Regions from separate parts of the Roseibium sp. RP-7 genome, predicted to be linked through region 3. Evidence: riboswitches for the same ligand, from Rfam matches in the RefSeq annotation. Region 3 holds a riboswitch; each other region holds the start of a gene.
The links. A riboswitch is a leader RNA that binds a small molecule or an ion and turns the genes downstream of it on or off. The one in region 3 is predicted to bind cobalamin.
Positions count from the first base shown of each region.

Region 1: it holds a riboswitch for cobalamin, as region 3 does, so the genes downstream of both, ACVDG9_RS16035 (energy-coupling factor ABC transporter permease) here and cobU (bifunctional adenosylcobinamide kinase/adenosylcobinamide-phosphate guanylyltransferase) in region 3, are expected to answer to the same signal.
Region 2: it holds a riboswitch for cobalamin, as region 3 does, so the genes downstream of both, ACVDG9_RS15160 (hypothetical protein) here and cobU (bifunctional adenosylcobinamide kinase/adenosylcobinamide-phosphate guanylyltransferase) in region 3, are expected to answer to the same signal.

Region 1 covers NZ_JBRKQA010000002.1:296,397-302,109, forward strand. Annotated here, with positions in the region: gene ACVDG9_RS16015 (HAD family hydrolase) at 1-140, shown strand, start outside; gene ACVDG9_RS16020 (AraC family transcriptional regulator) at 147-1,094, opposite strand; gene ACVDG9_RS16025 (hypothetical protein) at 1,278-1,649, shown strand; gene ACVDG9_RS16030 (YHS domain-containing (seleno)protein) at 1,832-2,317, shown strand; gene ACVDG9_RS16035 (energy-coupling factor ABC transporter permease) at 2,408-3,085, opposite strand; cobalamin riboswitch at 3,140-3,350, opposite strand; gene ACVDG9_RS16040 (hypothetical protein) at 3,674-3,907, shown strand; gene aroQ (gamma subclass chorismate mutase AroQ) at 3,958-4,482, shown strand; gene ACVDG9_RS16050 (EAL domain-containing protein) at 4,518-5,713, opposite strand, start outside.
Region 2 covers NZ_JBRKQA010000002.1:113,374-119,086, reverse strand. Annotated here, with positions in the region: gene ACVDG9_RS15175 (LysR family transcriptional regulator) at 34-960, shown strand; gene ACVDG9_RS15170 (hypothetical protein) at 965-1,363, opposite strand; gene ACVDG9_RS15165 (S9 family peptidase) at 1,568-3,652, opposite strand; cobalamin riboswitch at 3,796-4,008, shown strand; gene ACVDG9_RS15160 (hypothetical protein) at 4,117-4,395, shown strand; gene ACVDG9_RS15155 (DUF1636 family protein) at 4,385-4,789, shown strand; gene ACVDG9_RS15150 (ABC transporter ATP-binding protein) at 4,786-5,559, shown strand; gene ACVDG9_RS15145 (ABC transporter substrate-binding protein) at 5,577-5,713, shown strand, end outside.
Region 3 covers NZ_JBRKQA010000001.1:2,579,568-2,585,280, forward strand. Annotated here, with positions in the region: gene ACVDG9_RS11635 (GntR family transcriptional regulator) at 1-452, shown strand, start outside; gene ACVDG9_RS11640 (SIS domain-containing protein) at 458-1,498, shown strand; gene nagA (N-acetylglucosamine-6-phosphate deacetylase) at 1,495-2,649, shown strand; gene ACVDG9_RS11650 (cupin-like domain-containing protein) at 2,716-3,624, opposite strand; tRNA gene ACVDG9_RS11655 (tRNA-Asn) at 3,990-4,065, opposite strand; cobalamin riboswitch at 4,400-4,617, shown strand; gene cobU (bifunctional adenosylcobinamide kinase/adenosylcobinamide-phosphate guanylyltransferase) at 4,651-5,202, shown strand; gene cobW (cobalamin biosynthesis protein CobW) at 5,199-5,713, shown strand, end outside.

The DNA.
Region 1 (5,713 bases), on a different contig from region 3:
TGGAAATGGCCCGTTCGGCAGGCGCCGGACTTTGTATCGGTGTCCTGACGGGCACAAGCGCGCGCCACGACCTGGAAACCCTGGCGGATGCCGTTCTGGAGAGCGTTGCCGATCTGCCGGCCTATCTGGCCGCCAACTGATTCACATCAGGCCGGCACCGCCGCGCCTTGCCGTCGCACCTGTCCGGGCGTCTGGTTGAATTGACGCTTGAAGGCCCGGTTGAAGGCGGCTTCCGAGCTGTAGCCGATGTTTTCGGCAATATCGATCAGGGGCAGATCCGTCTCCCGAATGTCGCGCCGTGCCCGTTCCATGCGCCAGTGGGTGACATAGGCCAGCGGCGTCATGCCGACGAGGTTCGTAAACCTGTCCGCAAAAACCGTCCGGGACATGCCGGCTTCCCGGGCAAGGCTCTCCACCGTCCAGGGCTTTTCCGGCGCCAGATGGATCTTGGACATGCTGCGCCCGAGCTTCGGGTTGAGCACCGCCGCCAGGCATCCGGCCCTGTCCCCCTCCCTGTCGACGAACGTTCGCACCACCTGGATGAAGATGATCTCCGTCAACCGGTGGATGATCGCCTCGGACCCCGGCTGCCCGGCGCGCACCTCGCTGGCAACAAAACGCATCACTGCTTCCAGCCAGAAGGCGTTCATCGTCTGTGTGTTGGGCAGATGAATGACCGATGGCAAGGCATCGAGCAGCGGATGGACCGAGCCTTCCTCGAATTCGAAATGGCCACAGAACAGTTTACAGGCCAGTTCCTCGTCCGGACCGCCGTAATAGAGCGCACCTTCCCCCGTATAACCGGATTGCCGCACGACCTCGTCCACTTCGGCGGCGGGACGGCCCGGTTCATCGCTCAGGATATGAGCGGCCCCGTGCGGAATGACGGCCAGGTCACCGGTCGCAAGGCGGATCGGCTTGTCAACACCGTCTACCGCGAGCCAGCAGCCACCACGCATGGCCATGTGAAACCGCGCGACATTGCCGAAAGCCGGCACCCGCACAGCCCAGGGCGGCGAAAAGCAGGTATGGAAATAGACGGATCCCCGTAGCTTCAAGGCATCCAGGATCTGGGTCAGGGCGTCATGTTTCATGAAAGGCCGGTTCCGGTTGAAGTCTCATTCCCGCATTTTTGCCTCAACACCGCAAAGCGCAAGGCTCCCGGACGATCGGTCAATTTTCAGGGACTTTCATGCATGGATAGAACCGAAGTCGACCAACATCTTTGGGCTCGTGGGCAATCCGCCCGCAGGAAACCAACCTGGAGCACTTGAAAGATGTCTGTTCGCTTCGTCACCAAGACCATGCACGCCTATCTCGATTATCCCGTCGCGATCGGCCTTATTGCCCTGCCCGTATTCCTTGATCTCGGCCAATCCAACCCGATCGCCTTCTGGCTATCCTTCCTGACAGGCTTTGCAGCCCTGGCCCTGACGATCCTGACGGATCACCAGACCGGCATCATCCGCATTCTGCCGTATTCGGTTCATCTGGCGGTCGATTTTGCCGTCGGCATCGTGTTCCTGGCAGCTCCCTTCGCACTCGGCTTCACCGGACTCGACTTCGCCTATTACCTGGTCAACGCCATTGCCGTTCTGACAGTGGTCAGCCTTGCCAAACCGCAGGAAACGGTTGCTCAGGCCGCTTGACAGCCCCCGTCAACGCACAATGACACCGGCCCTCGCGCCGGTGTCTTTTTTTGAACTGCAATCCGGACGATCTGCAAATCCTCGGGAACTTGCGAACATGGAGACGCCTGAGCTTCGGACGCAAGGTAGAGGCACCGGAGCAAATCCGGCCTTCAACCTTCATACCCTTTCAGGAGTAGAACATGTCCTTGATGAAATCCGCCATTGCCGCAACGCTGCTGTCTCTTGCCGCTCTCTCTGCCCCGGCAATGGCCGCGGACGAATACAACACCTCCAGTGGCCTGACGGCCGCCGGCAGCCCGCTCGGTCTTCATGGTGTCGATCCCGTGGCTTTTGTCAGCCTGGGCAACCGGATTGACGGAACCGCGCAATATACGGCCGTCCACGACGGTGTTGCCTATTACTTCGCATCCCAGGAAGCCATGGATGCCTTCACCGCGCATCCGGATCAGTACTTGCCGCAAAACGGCGGCTTCTGCACCTTCGGTGTTTCAGTCGGCAAGAAGTTCGACGGCGATCCGCAGTTCGCGGCTGTTGTGGACGGCAAGCTTTATCTGTTCCTGAACGAGGCCATCTTCCGCGAGTTCCAGAAAGACCAGTCCGGTACGATCACCAAGGCGGAAGCCAACTGGAAGAAGATCCGCTCCACCGAGGCAACGAAGCTCTGATTGTTCGTTGTCAAGGCGTCGGAACGACAAACAAAAAGGGCGGCCCCAAGGCCGCCCTTCGTGACTTGATTTCGGCAAAAGCCCGAAGACTTAAGCCGCGTTGTGCAGCCGATTTTCGAAAGCAAGGTTCCGGGTCAGCGGTGCCAGTGTCTTGGCAGCGGCCAGAACAGCCAGATCAGCCAGCGGCTCGCCCAGGATCACCAGCATGTAGGCAAAGCCGAAGGAACCGACGGAAGCCATGTTCTCGGCACCGAAGCCCTGGCCGTAGAATGCCCAGAAAGCAACCCAGCCAACGATACCGGCCTGGAACGTGGTGGAAAGAGCCAGTGCCTGAACGTAGGAAACGTCAACATAGGCGGTCTTATCCGGAATGATGCGGTTTGCCAGCATGCTGACAGCCCACAGCGGCACGAGCAGCGTGGTGACGTTGATGCCGTACTGCGGCAGGTCGAAAGGAGCAACCAGCGTCCCCTGGAGCAGAAGGCCTGCAGCGAGGCCGATTGCTGCCGGACCAGCGCCGAACATCAGGAACAGGGTGGAGCCCAGGATAAAGTGCACTTCGGAAACACCGACCGGATAATGCGGCAGGATTTCGAAGAAGCAGAATACGGCAACCGTCGTGATGACGGAGCGGACGGCAAGGCTGAGAACGCCGCTTTTGCGGATCGTGTCGAGAGCCATTTTGCCCAGAAGGCCGAAGGAAGCAGCCGCGGTACCGTAGCTGAGTACGATTTTGGCACCGTCGACGATGCCCGGTTCGATATGCATGTCATTTCTCCTTTGCGCACCCTCCGTGCGCGAGCAGATGGTGTGAACCGGCCCCGATGGGACCGCTGGATGGCAGGTTTCCTGGCTCGCGAGTCTCTGCGCTGCCCGCCTTCCCGGATCGATCCAGTGGCTTGAAGGGCTTTGCTCGTCGCATACAGTTGCGGGGGCAGCCACGGTATTGGTCCCTGTTGGGTACGCCTCACCGTGTTCCCATTTCATCCGCCCTTACGCTTGTTCGGGCGAAACCATCGCATCGTCTAGATTTGCAAGGATTGGCGATATTCTGCAAGCGAATTTTCGCCATATTCGGTCTGAATGCGACATTGCACCGAAATTTTGCCGCCTGAAGATCCCGCCGAAATCAGCCTGATTCTCAACACCGACAAGCTTCAGATCTCAAAACACTTCTTCAGGAAATTGCGTCAGCCACCTGAAAAATCTGACCTTTGAAGCACCCAATCAAAGATGAAAATCAAAACCGTTGTTTATTAAACTTTTCTGTATTTAGGGTAATTGTGATTTTTACTTGCAGAAACCCTAACGAAAGATAACCTCACTCGCATACAAAGCACATCATGAGAGTTTGCAATGCCCTTTACCAAATTGGGAACGCTTATCGCTGGTGTCGTCTTTTTCCTTGGCTGCATTCAGCTGGCACTTCTGGCCGGCGTTACTCTTGGTGCAGTCACTGAACCAAGACCGGGTTTTTTCCTTGGCAATCTGACACGCGAACAGGCGCTCGACAGCGGACTATTGAAGATCATGGCCGCCGTCGCATTCGGCGTGATCACCGAGATCAGCCGCTCGGTTGAAAAGAAGTAGACCACAACCAAAGACTTGCCGCAGGCGGTGACCTGTGAAAGTCTTCGGCCATGTTGAAATCGATTCCCCTGACCGCTCTTGCGGTATCTCTCCTTGCTGCCACCGTCACTCCTGGCTGGGCGGCACCTGACAAGCTGTTCGGCGCCATCAACGAACGTCTGTCGTTCATGCAGTCGGTTGCAGCCTGGAAAGCGGATAACGACAAACCTGTCGAGGATCTGCCGAGGGAAAAGGTGGTGCTGGATGCTGCCCGCGAAAAGGCAGTCGAAAACGGCCTGTCGGCTGACAATGTCACCTTGTTTTTCCAGGCGCAGATCGATGCGGCCAAGGACATCCAAACCTGCTGGATCGAACGCTGGGAGAGCGGTGAAGCTCGTCCGCAGAACGTACCCGACCTGATCAAGGATGTCCGTCCGGAGCTGTTGCGCCTCGGCAACGAGATCCTGACGCTACTCGCAGAAAGCCCCGTCGAAGCCTCTGACCAGCAGGCCTTCACGGAGGCGCTGACCGTGGAATGCCTGTCCGACGGATCAAAGAGCGCTCTGTTTGAAGGTCTGGTCGACGTACACGACTAGGCACATACAGCCATCAGGACATCCCTCATCGGAGTTCAGGAGGCTGCCTGCCTCCAGGGCTCGGCCGCATTCGCCTCTTCTTCCCGCTTCATGACCATTCGCGAGAACTCGCCGAACGGCACTGCCGGGCTCCACAAGTAGCCCTGGCCGAGCGTCCCACCCCACAGATTGATGTAATCCATCTGCAACTGGGTCTCGACCCCTTCGGAAACTGTGTTGAGATTGAGCTGCCTCGCCAGCATCAGGATCAGCTCGACGATGGTCCGTCGATCCTCGCAATTGGCAATGTCCATGATGAAGGACCGGTCGATCTTCAGCGTGTCGAATGGCATGCTTGCGAGACTGTGCAGCGAGGAATAGCCGGTGCCGAAGTCGTCGATTGCAAATTTGACCCCTTCTTTCTTGATCGGCAGGATCTGATCCAGAAGGTTCTGCGAATAGTCGACAAGACTCGATTCCGTCACTTCCAGTTCCAGCTTCTCCGTCGAGAACCCGCTCTCGCCAATGATCCCGAGCATTCTGCCGGTAAATCCCTTCGCCTGCAGCTGCGCGGGCGCAACGTTCACGGCGACAGATACATCGACATTCTGCCGGTGCAGGGATTTCATGTCGGAGAGCGCGGATGCCAGCACGAATTCTCCGATCGGAACGATCAGACCGCATTCTTCTGCCACGGGAATGAACTTGTAGGGCGGTACGGATCCGAGTTCGGCATCGTTCCAGCGCAGCAGCGCTTCAGAACCGACAATCTTGCCGGACGAAATGTCGACCTTCGGCTGGTAGTGAACGGATAGCGTGCGGTCTCTCAGTGCGCTTTGCAGCCTGTGCCGGATCTGTTCGCGCTCGGTCATCCGTTCGCGAATGATATCGTTGTAGGCGATCGACTGAGCCCTGCCGGCACCCTTTGCTTCATACATGGCCATGTTGGCGTTTCGCAGAACTTCCTCGGCCGTTGTACCGTGCTCCGGGTATCTCGCGATCCCCGCGCTGACGGTCAGCGAAAGGGAAAGCCGGCCAATTCTGTAGGCCCCACCCAGCCGCTCGACCATCGTTCTGGACAACTTGGCAAGCGTCTGCAGATCATCGACGCCGGGTAACAGTACGACGAATTCGTCGCCGGAAAACCGGGCAACGCAGGGGGGTTTTGACGTCAGTGGCTTGGCCAGCTCGTCGACCAGGACGGCCAACCGGTTGCCGACCAGCCGCAACAGCTTGTCGCCTACGGCATGTC
Region 2 (5,713 bases), on a different contig from region 3:
AATAATGAGAGTTTAAATTTTGAAAATGAAATCATGCTCGACGACATCGCCTTGTTTGTTCACATCGCGCGTAATCGAAGCCTGGCAAAGGCTGCTGCGCATCTCGGATTGCCTGCGGCAACGGTGACCCGGCGCCTGGCGAAGCTGGAGGAAACCATCGGCACGCAGCTGGTCTTTCGCTCCGCGCGGAAGTTCGATCTGACGGTGGCGGGTGAGGCGTATTTCGAGGCCTTTGCCGACCTGGTTCAAAACGCTGAGACGACATTGGACGGGTTAAGCACTGATCTGCACGGTCTTCGGGGAGCGTTGAAGGTGGCGGCGCCCACCAATATTTCCATCGGCATCCTGCAGCCCATGTGGTCGGATTTTCTCAAGACCTTTCCGGAGATCCAGCTGACGCTGACGCTCAGCAACGAGAACAAGGATCTGCTGGAACACAGGGTCGATATTGCCCTCCGAGCCGGACCCCAAACCGATGAGCGGCTTTACCAGAAGCGTCTCGGGGTGGTGGCAACGGTTCTCGTTGCGGCGCCTGCTTATATTGAACAGGCGGGTGCCCCGGAAAGACCGGACCAGATCGGCCGGCACAAGGTGGTGCGGGTGTCCACGCTTCCGCAATGGCAACTGACAAATCGGGAAACGGGCTGCCGCGAAACCGTGCCTGTCGATGCACGTGTCGTTGTCGATGACATCAGCCTTGCCCGGCAGCTGGCCGGCGACGGTCACGGGCTCGCTCTGTTGCCTGTGAGCGAGATTTCCGATGACCTGATTTCAGGCCGCCTCACACCTGTGCTCGCAGACTGGCAAGGGCAGCAACGGGATATCTTTGCGGTATGGCCCACCGGGCGGCTGCTCAACGCCCGGGCGCGCTGCCTGCTTGATTACATGGAACCGTTCATGGCAGCGCTTCCCGTGTTTCAGGGGACTGTCGTCCAGCGTGATCCTGCAAGATCTGCTTGATGTCCTACGCAGTGTAGGGATTGCAGCGGATGTAGCGCGGCTGATCTATGTAGCTGGACATGACCGCAAGCCATGCGTTGCATTCGCCTTGAGTCTTGAAGCAACCGGCCTGGGAGATGATGTATTTCTGGCTGAAATTGAAGACCTTGCCACCGGCAATGCCTTTCCAGCCGCTGCCGGTAAAGGTGCGGCAGTCATAAGCTGTGTTGTAGGTGCTGGGGATGTCCTGCCGGTTCTTGGTGAAGGTGGGGGAGAACAGCAGCGTTTCCACCACGTTGCCGCCGGTCGTGTCGTAGGACTGGCATGCGGCAAGGCTCAGCGTGGCGGCCATGACCGGAACCAGGCGCAACCCCTTTTTCAGCCCATCAGCAAGGCGGTGCGGAAGTGTGCGGTAGCAGGTCATCACGGGCTCCAGTGAACAGCATCGGTACGGTCCAGGACCGTTCAATTGATTGATTTGCAACAACTCTCACATGAGCCGAAGACTTGGTCAAAATCAAGTCACGTTCGCTCGGGTGGTACCCGCAAGGGCGTGTGAAAGGAATTTAGGTTCCCGGGCGTGCGAACTGCTCCGCACGCCCGGAAAATCCTCGGGCCTGACGAGGTGTCAGGCCTTGTCGGTCACCAAAAGGGCAAAGGCCTGGGTTTCGGCGACTTCCTTCAGCCGGTCGAAACGGCCGGAAGCGCCGCCATGACCGGCTTCCATGTTGGTTTTCAGCATCAGCAGCTTGTCACCTGTGCCGGTTGCCCGCAGCTTGGCAACCCATTTGGCCGGCTCCCAGTAGGTTACGCGCGGATCGGTCAATCCGCCAACTGCCAGGATGGCCGGATAGGCCTTTGCCTCGACGTTGTCATAGGGCGAGTAGGACGCGATGTAATCGTAGGCTGCCTTGTCCGTAATGGGGTTGCCCCATTCCGGCCATTCCGGCGGCGTGAGCGGCAGCGTGTCGTCCAGCATGGTCGACAGAACGTCGACAAACGGAACTTCGGCAATGATGCCGCCGAATTTTTCCGGTGCCAGGTTGGCAATCGCCCCCATCAGCATGCCGCCGGCCGAGCCGCCCTGAGCGACGATACGGTCGTGCGAGGTGAAGTTTTCCGCAACTAGATGGTCTGCTGCGGCAATGAAGTCGCTGAAGGTATTCTTCTTGTTCTCGCGCCGCCCATCCTTGTACCAGTGGAAGCCCTTGTCCTTGCCGCCGCGAATATGGGCGATGGCGTAGACGAACCCCCGGTCGACCAGCGACAGGCAGTTGGTGTTGAAGCTTGCGGGTATGGTGATGCCGTAGGAGCCATAGCCATAAAGCAGCAGAGGTGCGGAGCCGTCGAGCCTGGTGTCCTTGCGGTAGAGCACAGACACCGGCACGGTCTCGCCGTCGGCTGCGGGAGCCATCAACCGGCGGGTGACATAGTCGTCCGCATCATGGCCGGAAGGCACTTCCTGTTCCTTGCGCAGAACACGCTCGCGGGTCTCGACATTGTAGTCGAAGGTCTGCGATGGCGTTGTCATCGAGGAATAGGTGAAGCGGATCGTGCTTGTGTCGAACTCGTATCCGCCGCCAAGGCCGAGCGAATAGGCTTCCTCGTCGAAGGCGATGGAGTGCTCGATGTTGTCTGCAAGCCGCCGGATCACGATGCGCGGCAAGCCGTCTTCGCGCTCCAGCCGCGTCATGAAGGACTTGTAGACGCAATGCGACAGGATCAGGCATCCTGCCTTGTGAGGCACAAGATCGGACCAGTTTTCGCGGCCGGGATTGCCTTTCGGCGCAGTGACGATCTTGAAGTCCTCGGCGCCGCCTGCGTTGGTCAGGATGTAGAGTGTGTCGCCGTGATCGTCGATGGAATACTCGATACCGGTCTCGCGCTCTGCGACAAGCACCGGTTCGGCGGTCGGGTCCGTTGCCGGGATCATCCAGACTTCGGACGTCTCGTGATCATGAATGTCGATGACGATCGTGTCGCCGGACTGGGTCTTGCCGACTCCCATGAAGAAGCCGGCATCCTTTTCCTCGTAGACGAGAACGTCGCTCGCCGGGTCGGAACCGACTTCGTGACGGAAGAGTTTCGATGGCCGGTGGTTGGCGTCGAGGCGAACGTAGAACACATAGCGGCTGTCTTCCGAGAAGACGCCGCCGCCGCCCGTATCCTCGATGGCGTAGTCGAAATCCTTGGCAGACTGGGCGTCGCGCAGCTTCAGTGAATAATATTCCGAGCCCTTGTCGTCATAGGCCCAGGCGATGAGCTTGTGATCCGTCGACTGGCTGACGCCGCCGATCCGGAAATATGCCGTTCCTTCGGCTTCCTTGTCGCCATGGAGAAGTACCGTTTCCGCGCCGCCGTCACGCGGGGTGCGAAAGAAAACCGGTTGCTGGCCGCCGGTTTCATACTTGAGGCCGTAAGCGAAGGGTCCGTCGGGCGCAGGAACCGAGCTGTCGTCTTCCTTGATGCGGCCGCGCATCTCCGCAAAAAGCTTCTCCTGCAGAGCCTTCGTCGGTGCCATCTGCGCTTCGTGATAGGCATTTTCCGCTTCCAGATAGCTGCGGATGTCGGCATCCAGCACGGACGGGTCTTTCATGACCTCCTGCCAGTTGTCCGCCCTCAGCCAGGCGAAGTCGTCCTGGCGGGTAATGCCGTGGGTCTCAAGGGTGAGGGGGCGCGCTGCGGCGCGCGGGGGAAGGGCATCCTGTTTCATGGATCGGAGGTAAGATTTTTGAGCCTTGAAGGCAAGGGTCAATACTGCCGAGGCGGCTGGGTGTTTCCGCTTCCAGGCAATCCTGTCGTGCTTTCAGACAAGAGCGGCGCCTCGCAAAAGTCTTTGACATTTTTCAGGCGTTCGCGCACTTAGGAAGAGATGGTTCCCGACTCCGAACTCCGGACCGGGATTAAAAGGGAACACGGTGCGACGAGCCCGAAAGGCTGCAAATCCGTGACTGCCCCCGCAACTGTGAGCGGTGAGCAAACCTGAAAGCGCCACTGGGGAGACCCCGGGAAGGATCAGGCAAGCAATGACCCGCAAGTCAGGAGACCTGCCATTTCACCTTCAAACCTTAACCCGGGCGGGGTGCCCCGGAGGAGTGAGTGACATGGCCAATCGGCACCTGCCGGCAAAGTTGCACATTCGGTTCCTGACTGCCCCGCGAAATCGCGGAGGGCGATATGAACCGGAAATTTTCTGCTGAATTCTCAAGACTTGCCAACCTCCTGACCGAGGCTGATCCACTGGCGGCGCGCGCAGTGCGCGCGATGGTTCCGGATGGGTTGCAAAAATCTGTTGTCAGCAAGAACATTGGTAATGTAATAACATTACATGATGATTGTGCCAAACCTTCCCGATCCGGCCGTGCCCAGTGCAACGAGGAAAGCAATGCCTTTGCTTTTCCGCAGCCTGCTGTCGGTTCACTGGCAGAAGCCGTGGAGGCGCGTCATGAGCAATGATCCGCACAAGATATTTGTCTGCACGACCTGTCGTCACAATGGGCAGACTTGCCATCCCGGATATGGGCTGATCTGCAAGCTGAAGAGCGCAATGGCACAGGCAGTGCCTGTCGTTGGAGACGAATTCGAAATCAGTGGAACAGCCGACATGGAGAGCTGTTCGAGACCTTGCACGCTGGCATTCAAGGCCACCGACAAGGCGATCTACCTCTTTGGGGACATTGAGGACGATACGGACATCGACGACCTGGTCGACTACGCCAATCGGTATCGCCAGATTGAAAATGGATGCGAGGTAACCGAGGAAAGCCACGGCAAGCGCTGGAGCGCATCGCAAGGCCGGCTTCCGGCAGCGATGATCGTCTCGGAAGCAGACGGGACGGCGTTCTCATGACGGGGGTCGATCTGTTTGTCCGGGAGGTCAGCTGGAAGACGGGGCAGGGCAAAACCATTCTGCATCCGCTCAGCTTCGATCTGCCTGCCGGTGAGGTACTTGGAATTGCCGGCGCCAATGGTGCCGGCAAATCCACCCTGTTGCGGCTGCTCTATCGTTTCCTGAAACCGAAAACGGGCGAAATCCTTCTGGATGGCACGGATCTCTGGCACATCAGTGCCAGGGAGGCCGCCAAAACGATCGCCGCCGTGCTTCAGGAGCAGCCGACCGATTTTGCCTTGACCGTGCGCGAGATCGTCACACTCGGCCGGCGTCCCCATGCAACCGGTATTGCCGGCGCAGGCAAGCGGGACGCCGAGATCGTCGATGACTGTCTCGGGAAAATGGATCTGCTGTCCTATGCAAAAAGAGCCTTCGGCACATTGTCCGGGGGGGAAAGGCAACGGGTGATGGTGGCCCGGGCGCTGGCGCAAGAACCAAGGCTTCTGGTGCTGGATGAGCCGACGAACCATCTGGATATCCGTCATCAGCTCGAGATCGTCGAGCTGATTGCCGATCTGGACATTACCATTGTCACCAGCCTGCACGACCTCAACCTGGCAAGCCGTGTCTGCGACAAGGTCTTGCTGTTGCATGAGGGCCGACTGGTTGCCCAGGGAATGCCGGAGACGGTGCTGACCCCCGGCAACATTGAGCAAGCCTATTCGGTACAGGTCCGTCTGGAGCAACTGTCTGCCAGCCGCGAGCGCTACCTGACCTTCCATCTTTGAATTTCTGGAGACTTAAAATGAAAAAGATTGCCCTGAGCCTCGCGCTCACCTTTCTGTCTGTTCCGGCATTAGCGCAGACGAGCGTGGAAAGCTGCAACCGTACGGTGACCTTCGACTCGCCGCCAAAAGCAGCCGTTTCGAATGACGTCAACCT
Region 3 (5,713 bases):
ATATGGCACGCCGTGGTCTTTCCGCCAGCAGCGAGTGGCTGCGCCGCGGACTGTTTCCAGCTTCGCCCGAAGAAATGTTCACGCTCGGTCTCACGTCCGGTCAGCGCGTTGCCCGCGTCGACAGGCTTCGCAAGGCAGACGGCACCCCGATGGCAATCGAGCGTGCCTCTCTTTCCGAGAGCGTCCTGCCTCATCCGGAGCGGGTCACCACGTCTCTTTATGCCATCCTGCGCACGGCCGGCTTGCAGCCTGTTCGCGCTATCCAGCGCATTTCAGCCCGCAATCTTGAGCCTATCGATGCCGACATTCTCGGTGTGCCGGCCGGGTCTGCCGGGCTGAAAATAGAACGCGTGTCCTATCTCGCGTCCGGAAATGTCGTCGAATTCACCCGTTCCGTTTACCGCGGCGATGCATATGACTTCATCGCCGAACTTCAGATTTCGGAAGACTAATCCTGATGATTGAAGCAAGTACCATGGCCACGCCGACGCACATGCGCCGGGAAATCGAAGAAATCCCGGACGCTGCGCGCCGTCTGTTGGCCGATGGACACCCGTTGATCCGCGACATTGCAAAGAGGGCAGGCGCGCCGGTGTTCCTGGCAAGCGTCGCTCGCGGTTCTTCTGACCACGCTGCGACGTTTCTCAAATATGCCTCGGAGATCTACCTTGGTCTTGCCATGGCCTCTCTCGGCCCATCCGTTTCTTCGGTTTACGGTGGCAAGGTCAAGCTGGGTGAGGCTCTTGTGATTGCAATTTCCCAATCCGGCGCCAGCCCGGACAGTCTCTCGGTTGTGGAAAGTGCAACCGCGCAGGGGGCTTTCACGGTAGGGTTTACCAACACGTCGGGAAGTGAACTGGCAAAGCTTTCCAGCGCCGCGATCGATATTTGTGCAGGTCCTGAGCGTAGCGTCGCGGCGACCAAGACCTTCGTCAATTCCGTCTTGGCGGGCCTGCTGCTTTTGGCGGAAATCGGAGCTGACAAGGAACTGCTCGACGCGTTGGCTGCCTTGCCGGAGCACTTTGAAAAAGCAATCGACAAGGACTGGCGCGCGCTTGCCAAGCCGATCGAGCAGCGGGGTTCGCTTTATGTCATTGGACGCGGACCTGGTCTGGCTATCGCAAATGAAGCTGCGCTGAAATTCAAGGAAACCTGCCAGATCCATGCGGAGGCTTATTCGTCCGCCGAGGTAATGCACGGTCCTGTCTCGATCGTCGAAAACGGTTACCCGATCCTGGCACTTGGTGTGCGCGATGCAGCCGAAGAGGGGCTAGCCCAGGCTGCGGATCGCATGGTGGACCAGGGTGGAAGTGTTTTTGCAACGACCGACAAGGTGGAGCGGGCGGAAAAGCTGGCGTTCCAGGCAACCGGGCATCCATTGACCGACGCCTTGGTGCAGATTGTTTCTTTCTACGCCTTCATCGAATGGTTTGCACGGCAACGCGGTTTCAATCCGGACGTTCCCAAGCACCTGAAGAAAGTCACCCAGACCGTATGACCTCCACAACCGCCTATCTCTGCAGCCGGGTTTTCGATGGTGAGAAAATCCATGCGAATGCTGCCCTGCTTGTCGAAAATGGCAAGGTGGCTGGCCTTCTTTCTGCCGATCAGGTTCCAGTTGGCGTAGAGACTGTCGATCTTGGCGACGGCATTCTCGCACCGGGATTGATCGATCTGCAGGTCAATGGCGGCGGTGGCTTGATGCTGGGGGATGCGGAAACAGTCGACGATATCGAACGTATTTGCGCCGCCCATGTCAGCCTCGGTACAACAGCCCTGACACCGACTTTGATCACGGACACGCCCGAGGTGACGCGAAAAGTCGTTGATCTGGGAATTGCCGCCTGGTCGCGGGGTGTGAAGGGGTTTCACGGTCTGCATCTCGAAGGGCCGCATCTGTTCGCGGGGCGCAAGGGGGCGCATGACCCGAATCTGATCCGGCCTTTGAACCGCGAAGATATGGCGCTTTACCAGCGCGCGGCGCGGGAATTGCCAAGCCTCATCATGACTGTTGCACCGGAAACGGTGCCGCCAGAACAGATGCGGGAATTGGCTGACGCGGGAATTCACATCAGTCTTGGCCACAGCGGAGCAACATACCGGCAGTGCAAGACAGCTGCTGAAGCGGGTGCTTCGATGGTCACCCATCTTTTTAACGCCATGAGCCCGTTGCAACACCGCGAACCCGGCCTTGTGGGCGCCGCGCTCGATCTGGGCGCGCTCAACGTGGGCATCATTGCTGATGGTGTCCATGTCGACCCGGTCGCGATGCGGGTTGCGCTCAAGTCAAAGACTGGCCCGGGCAGGATCTTTATCGTTACCGACGCCATGTCCCAGACCGGCACCGATGTTACGTCCTTCTTTCTCGGAGGTCGGGAAATCTTTCGCCGCGATGGCACATTGACCCTCGAAGACGGCACGCTTGCCGGCGCCGATATAGATTTGCCGGCGTCCTTGAAGTTTCTCACCGGTACACTCGAGCTTCCGGTCGAAGCTGCTCTTGCAATGGCGACCAGTGATCCTGCGGACGTTCTCGGGCGCCCGCTCGGTCGTTTCGAAGAAGGCTATCCGGCTGACTTCGTACAGCTTGGCAATTCCTATGAGGTCGAGGGCGTATGGATTGCGGGAGAGCAATTCTCGAATACGTAGCCCGGCATATATGCTGGTGGTCTACATACCGCACCAAACTTGAGGGATTGGCAGCGCGTTCGCCGGTTAGGTCTTGTCGACCTTTTTCAGCGTTGAGCGAACGTTTGGAAGTGTCAGCAGTGTATTCGGTATTTGCAGCAATTCCTTGAAGAAGCGGCTGACCAACGCTCCGCGGCTTGGCTTGTAGGGCGATGAAATGAACGATTTCAGACCCCAGCCAATACCGCCAACATTTGGAAGGGCGCGGATAGCGGTTTCGTAACAGCGCCGAACCAGCGCTGAATCACTGTTCTTGAATGAATGCAGCAGGCCGCACCGCTCCATGTCACGCTTGAATTCCTTCGAGATGACCGAGGTTTCGCGTTTCGTGAAAGTCCAATTGATGTTGATGTTCTCGTCTTCCTTGGCAACCACCCGGTGGTACCAATGGGGAGGCAGATAGAGAAGATCACCTTCCTCCAGATCGAATTTGTAGAATCGCTTGTTCCGAAGCAATCGCTCTTCGTCTTTCAGTAAAGAGAAGTTGGTGAACGGGTAGCACGGTAACGGTGTTTCGGGCGAAACCAGTACCCATTCCTTACGGCCCTTCACCTGTACGGTGATGACATTCTCGGCGTTGGTATCGTAGTGGAACTCTGTCCGGTTGTTCCTGCTGTTGATCCAGAATCTCCAGGCAACGGAATCTTGCATTATCCGATCGGACGCGAGGATCTCCTTCAGGAAATCCGGCATCTCGATATCTTGTTCGAGTACGGGGGAGCGGCTGACGAAAAAGACACCTCTGTCGCGGACCTTTGGCAGCGTATGGAGTTCTGCTCGTAATCGGCCGGATTGCCACCTTTCCCGCGCAGGCCAGTTTTTCGCTAGACCTTTTATCAGCAGGGGCTGTTCCTTGTCGCAGTAGGCTTCAAGAAATTCGGCATAACCTGGTGCTGCGGTTACGGTGGCAATGGTGTGTGTGTTGTCGCCGCTCATAAAAGGTACCACGCATTTGAAGATTTGCGGGTTCAGGGGTGCTGGATTTTGCTGCGATTTTCCATGATGCTCCCTTTGGAAAAATCACGATAGGAGCAACCTGAAGCTTTATCAAGAAGCGCTACTCAACAACACAGAGCCACTGGAGGCGCAATCTTCGCTATAAACGTACCCAGGAAATGTTGTTTAGGAAGATGGTGCGGAACGTTACTGCTGCGAAAGACGCGCTCGCATCAAATGGCTGTCGATTTTTGAGGCGGTGCAGATTGCTGCAAGATCAAACGTGAATAAGATCAACCCGGACACTGAACGGTGTCCCAGCCTTCAGAAATACAGCATTCGGGAGGATTAAGAAGAGGTGGTGATGGCTCCCCAGGCCGGACTCGAACCAGCGACCCAGCGATTAACAGTCGCTTGCTCTACCAACTGAGCTACTGGGGATCACCACGCTCGGGGCCAGCGCGTTGCCGCCCCGTCGATGGAGATGCGTATATCAAAGGCTTGATCCGTTTGCCAAGCCCCCGAGGGCGTTTTTTTCATCAAGCCGTCATTTTTTTGATCTCGGTGTGGAAAACTCGATATATTTCAGATGGCTAGGTGTTCTGTCGAGCTTGGAAAACCCTACGTTTCGCGACGATTGGAACACCCCGGGCAGACTAAATCGGCTGTGCCTTTTTCTGACTTTGGCGCAAGAAGGCGTCCGTCTTGATTGCCTGGCCGATTTTCAAGGTTAGCCGTCAGCGACTTTCTGCTGCTTGTGTCGGCCTCAAGATACGTTTAGGAAGAAACCGACGGTTCCGGAAAAGGCCTTGCCTGATCCGGATGAAACGGGAATCCGGTGCGGTCTTTTTCAAGTCCAGATCCGGAGCTGCCCCCGCAACTGTGAGCGGTGAGTGGCTGTACGAAAACCACTGGCGTCCTGATGGGGCCGGGAAGGGGTACAGACCGCGCTGAGCCGCAAGCCAGGAGACCGGCCGTCACATTGTCAACCCTATGGCGCTGTCGGGCGGACGGCTGGGAGAAGGAATGACGCATTCAAACGGCGAGAGGACGACGCTGGTCCTCGGCGGTGCCCGCTCCGGAAAAAGCCGGTTCGCGGAAAAGCTTGTCCATGAAACCGGTCTGCAAAAAATTTATATCGCGACTGGTGCTGCCCACGACGATGAAATGGCCAGCCGGATCGCCGCTCATAAAGATCAACGCGGCCCGTCTTGGCTCACCGTGGAAGAACAGCTCGAACTTGCGGCCGTGCTTGAAAACGAATGCAGGCAAGACCGGGTGGTTCTTGTTGACTGCCTGACCCTGTGGCTGTCGAACCTGCTGTTTGCAGACAAGGACATTCCCGCCGAAACGGCGCGGCTTTGCGCGGTTCTGAAGGGTCTTCAGGGGCCGTGCGTTTTCGTTTCCAACGAAGTTGGTATGGGGATCGTGCCGGAGAACCGTCTGTCGAGGTCGTTCCGCGATGTGCAGGGACGACTGAACCAGGATATGGCGCATAGGTGCCAACAGGTCGTCTTCGTTGCTGCGGGCCTGCCGATACTTTTGAAACCCACATCACAACCGGATATCAAATTATGACCACTTCATCCCTGCAGCCGGGCGCAAAAATTCCGGCAACGATCGTCACTGGGTTTCTCGGAGCAGGCAAGACCACGCTGATCCGCAATTTGCTTACCAATGCCAATGGCAAACGCATTGCCCTTATTGTCAATGAGTTTGGGGACATGGGCTTCGACGGTTCCCTGGTGAATGGATGCGCTGATCCCGATTGCGCCGCGGAAGAGGTGGTTGAGCTTACCAATGGCTGCATATGTTGCACCGTTGCCGACGATTTCCTGCCAACCATGGAAATGCTGCTCGCGCGGGACAATCCGCCGGAGCATATTGTTATCGAAACCTCTGGCCTGGCTCTGCCGCAGCCGCTCGTTCGCGCTTTCTCCTGGCCGAGCGTCAAGCCGAAGGTAACGGTAGATGGTGTTGTCACGGTGCTGGATGCTGCAGCACTCGCCGAAGGCCGGATCGCACTTGATGAAGATGCACTTGCCGCGCAGCGTGCCGCCGACGAGGCTCTTGATCATGACAGTCCTGT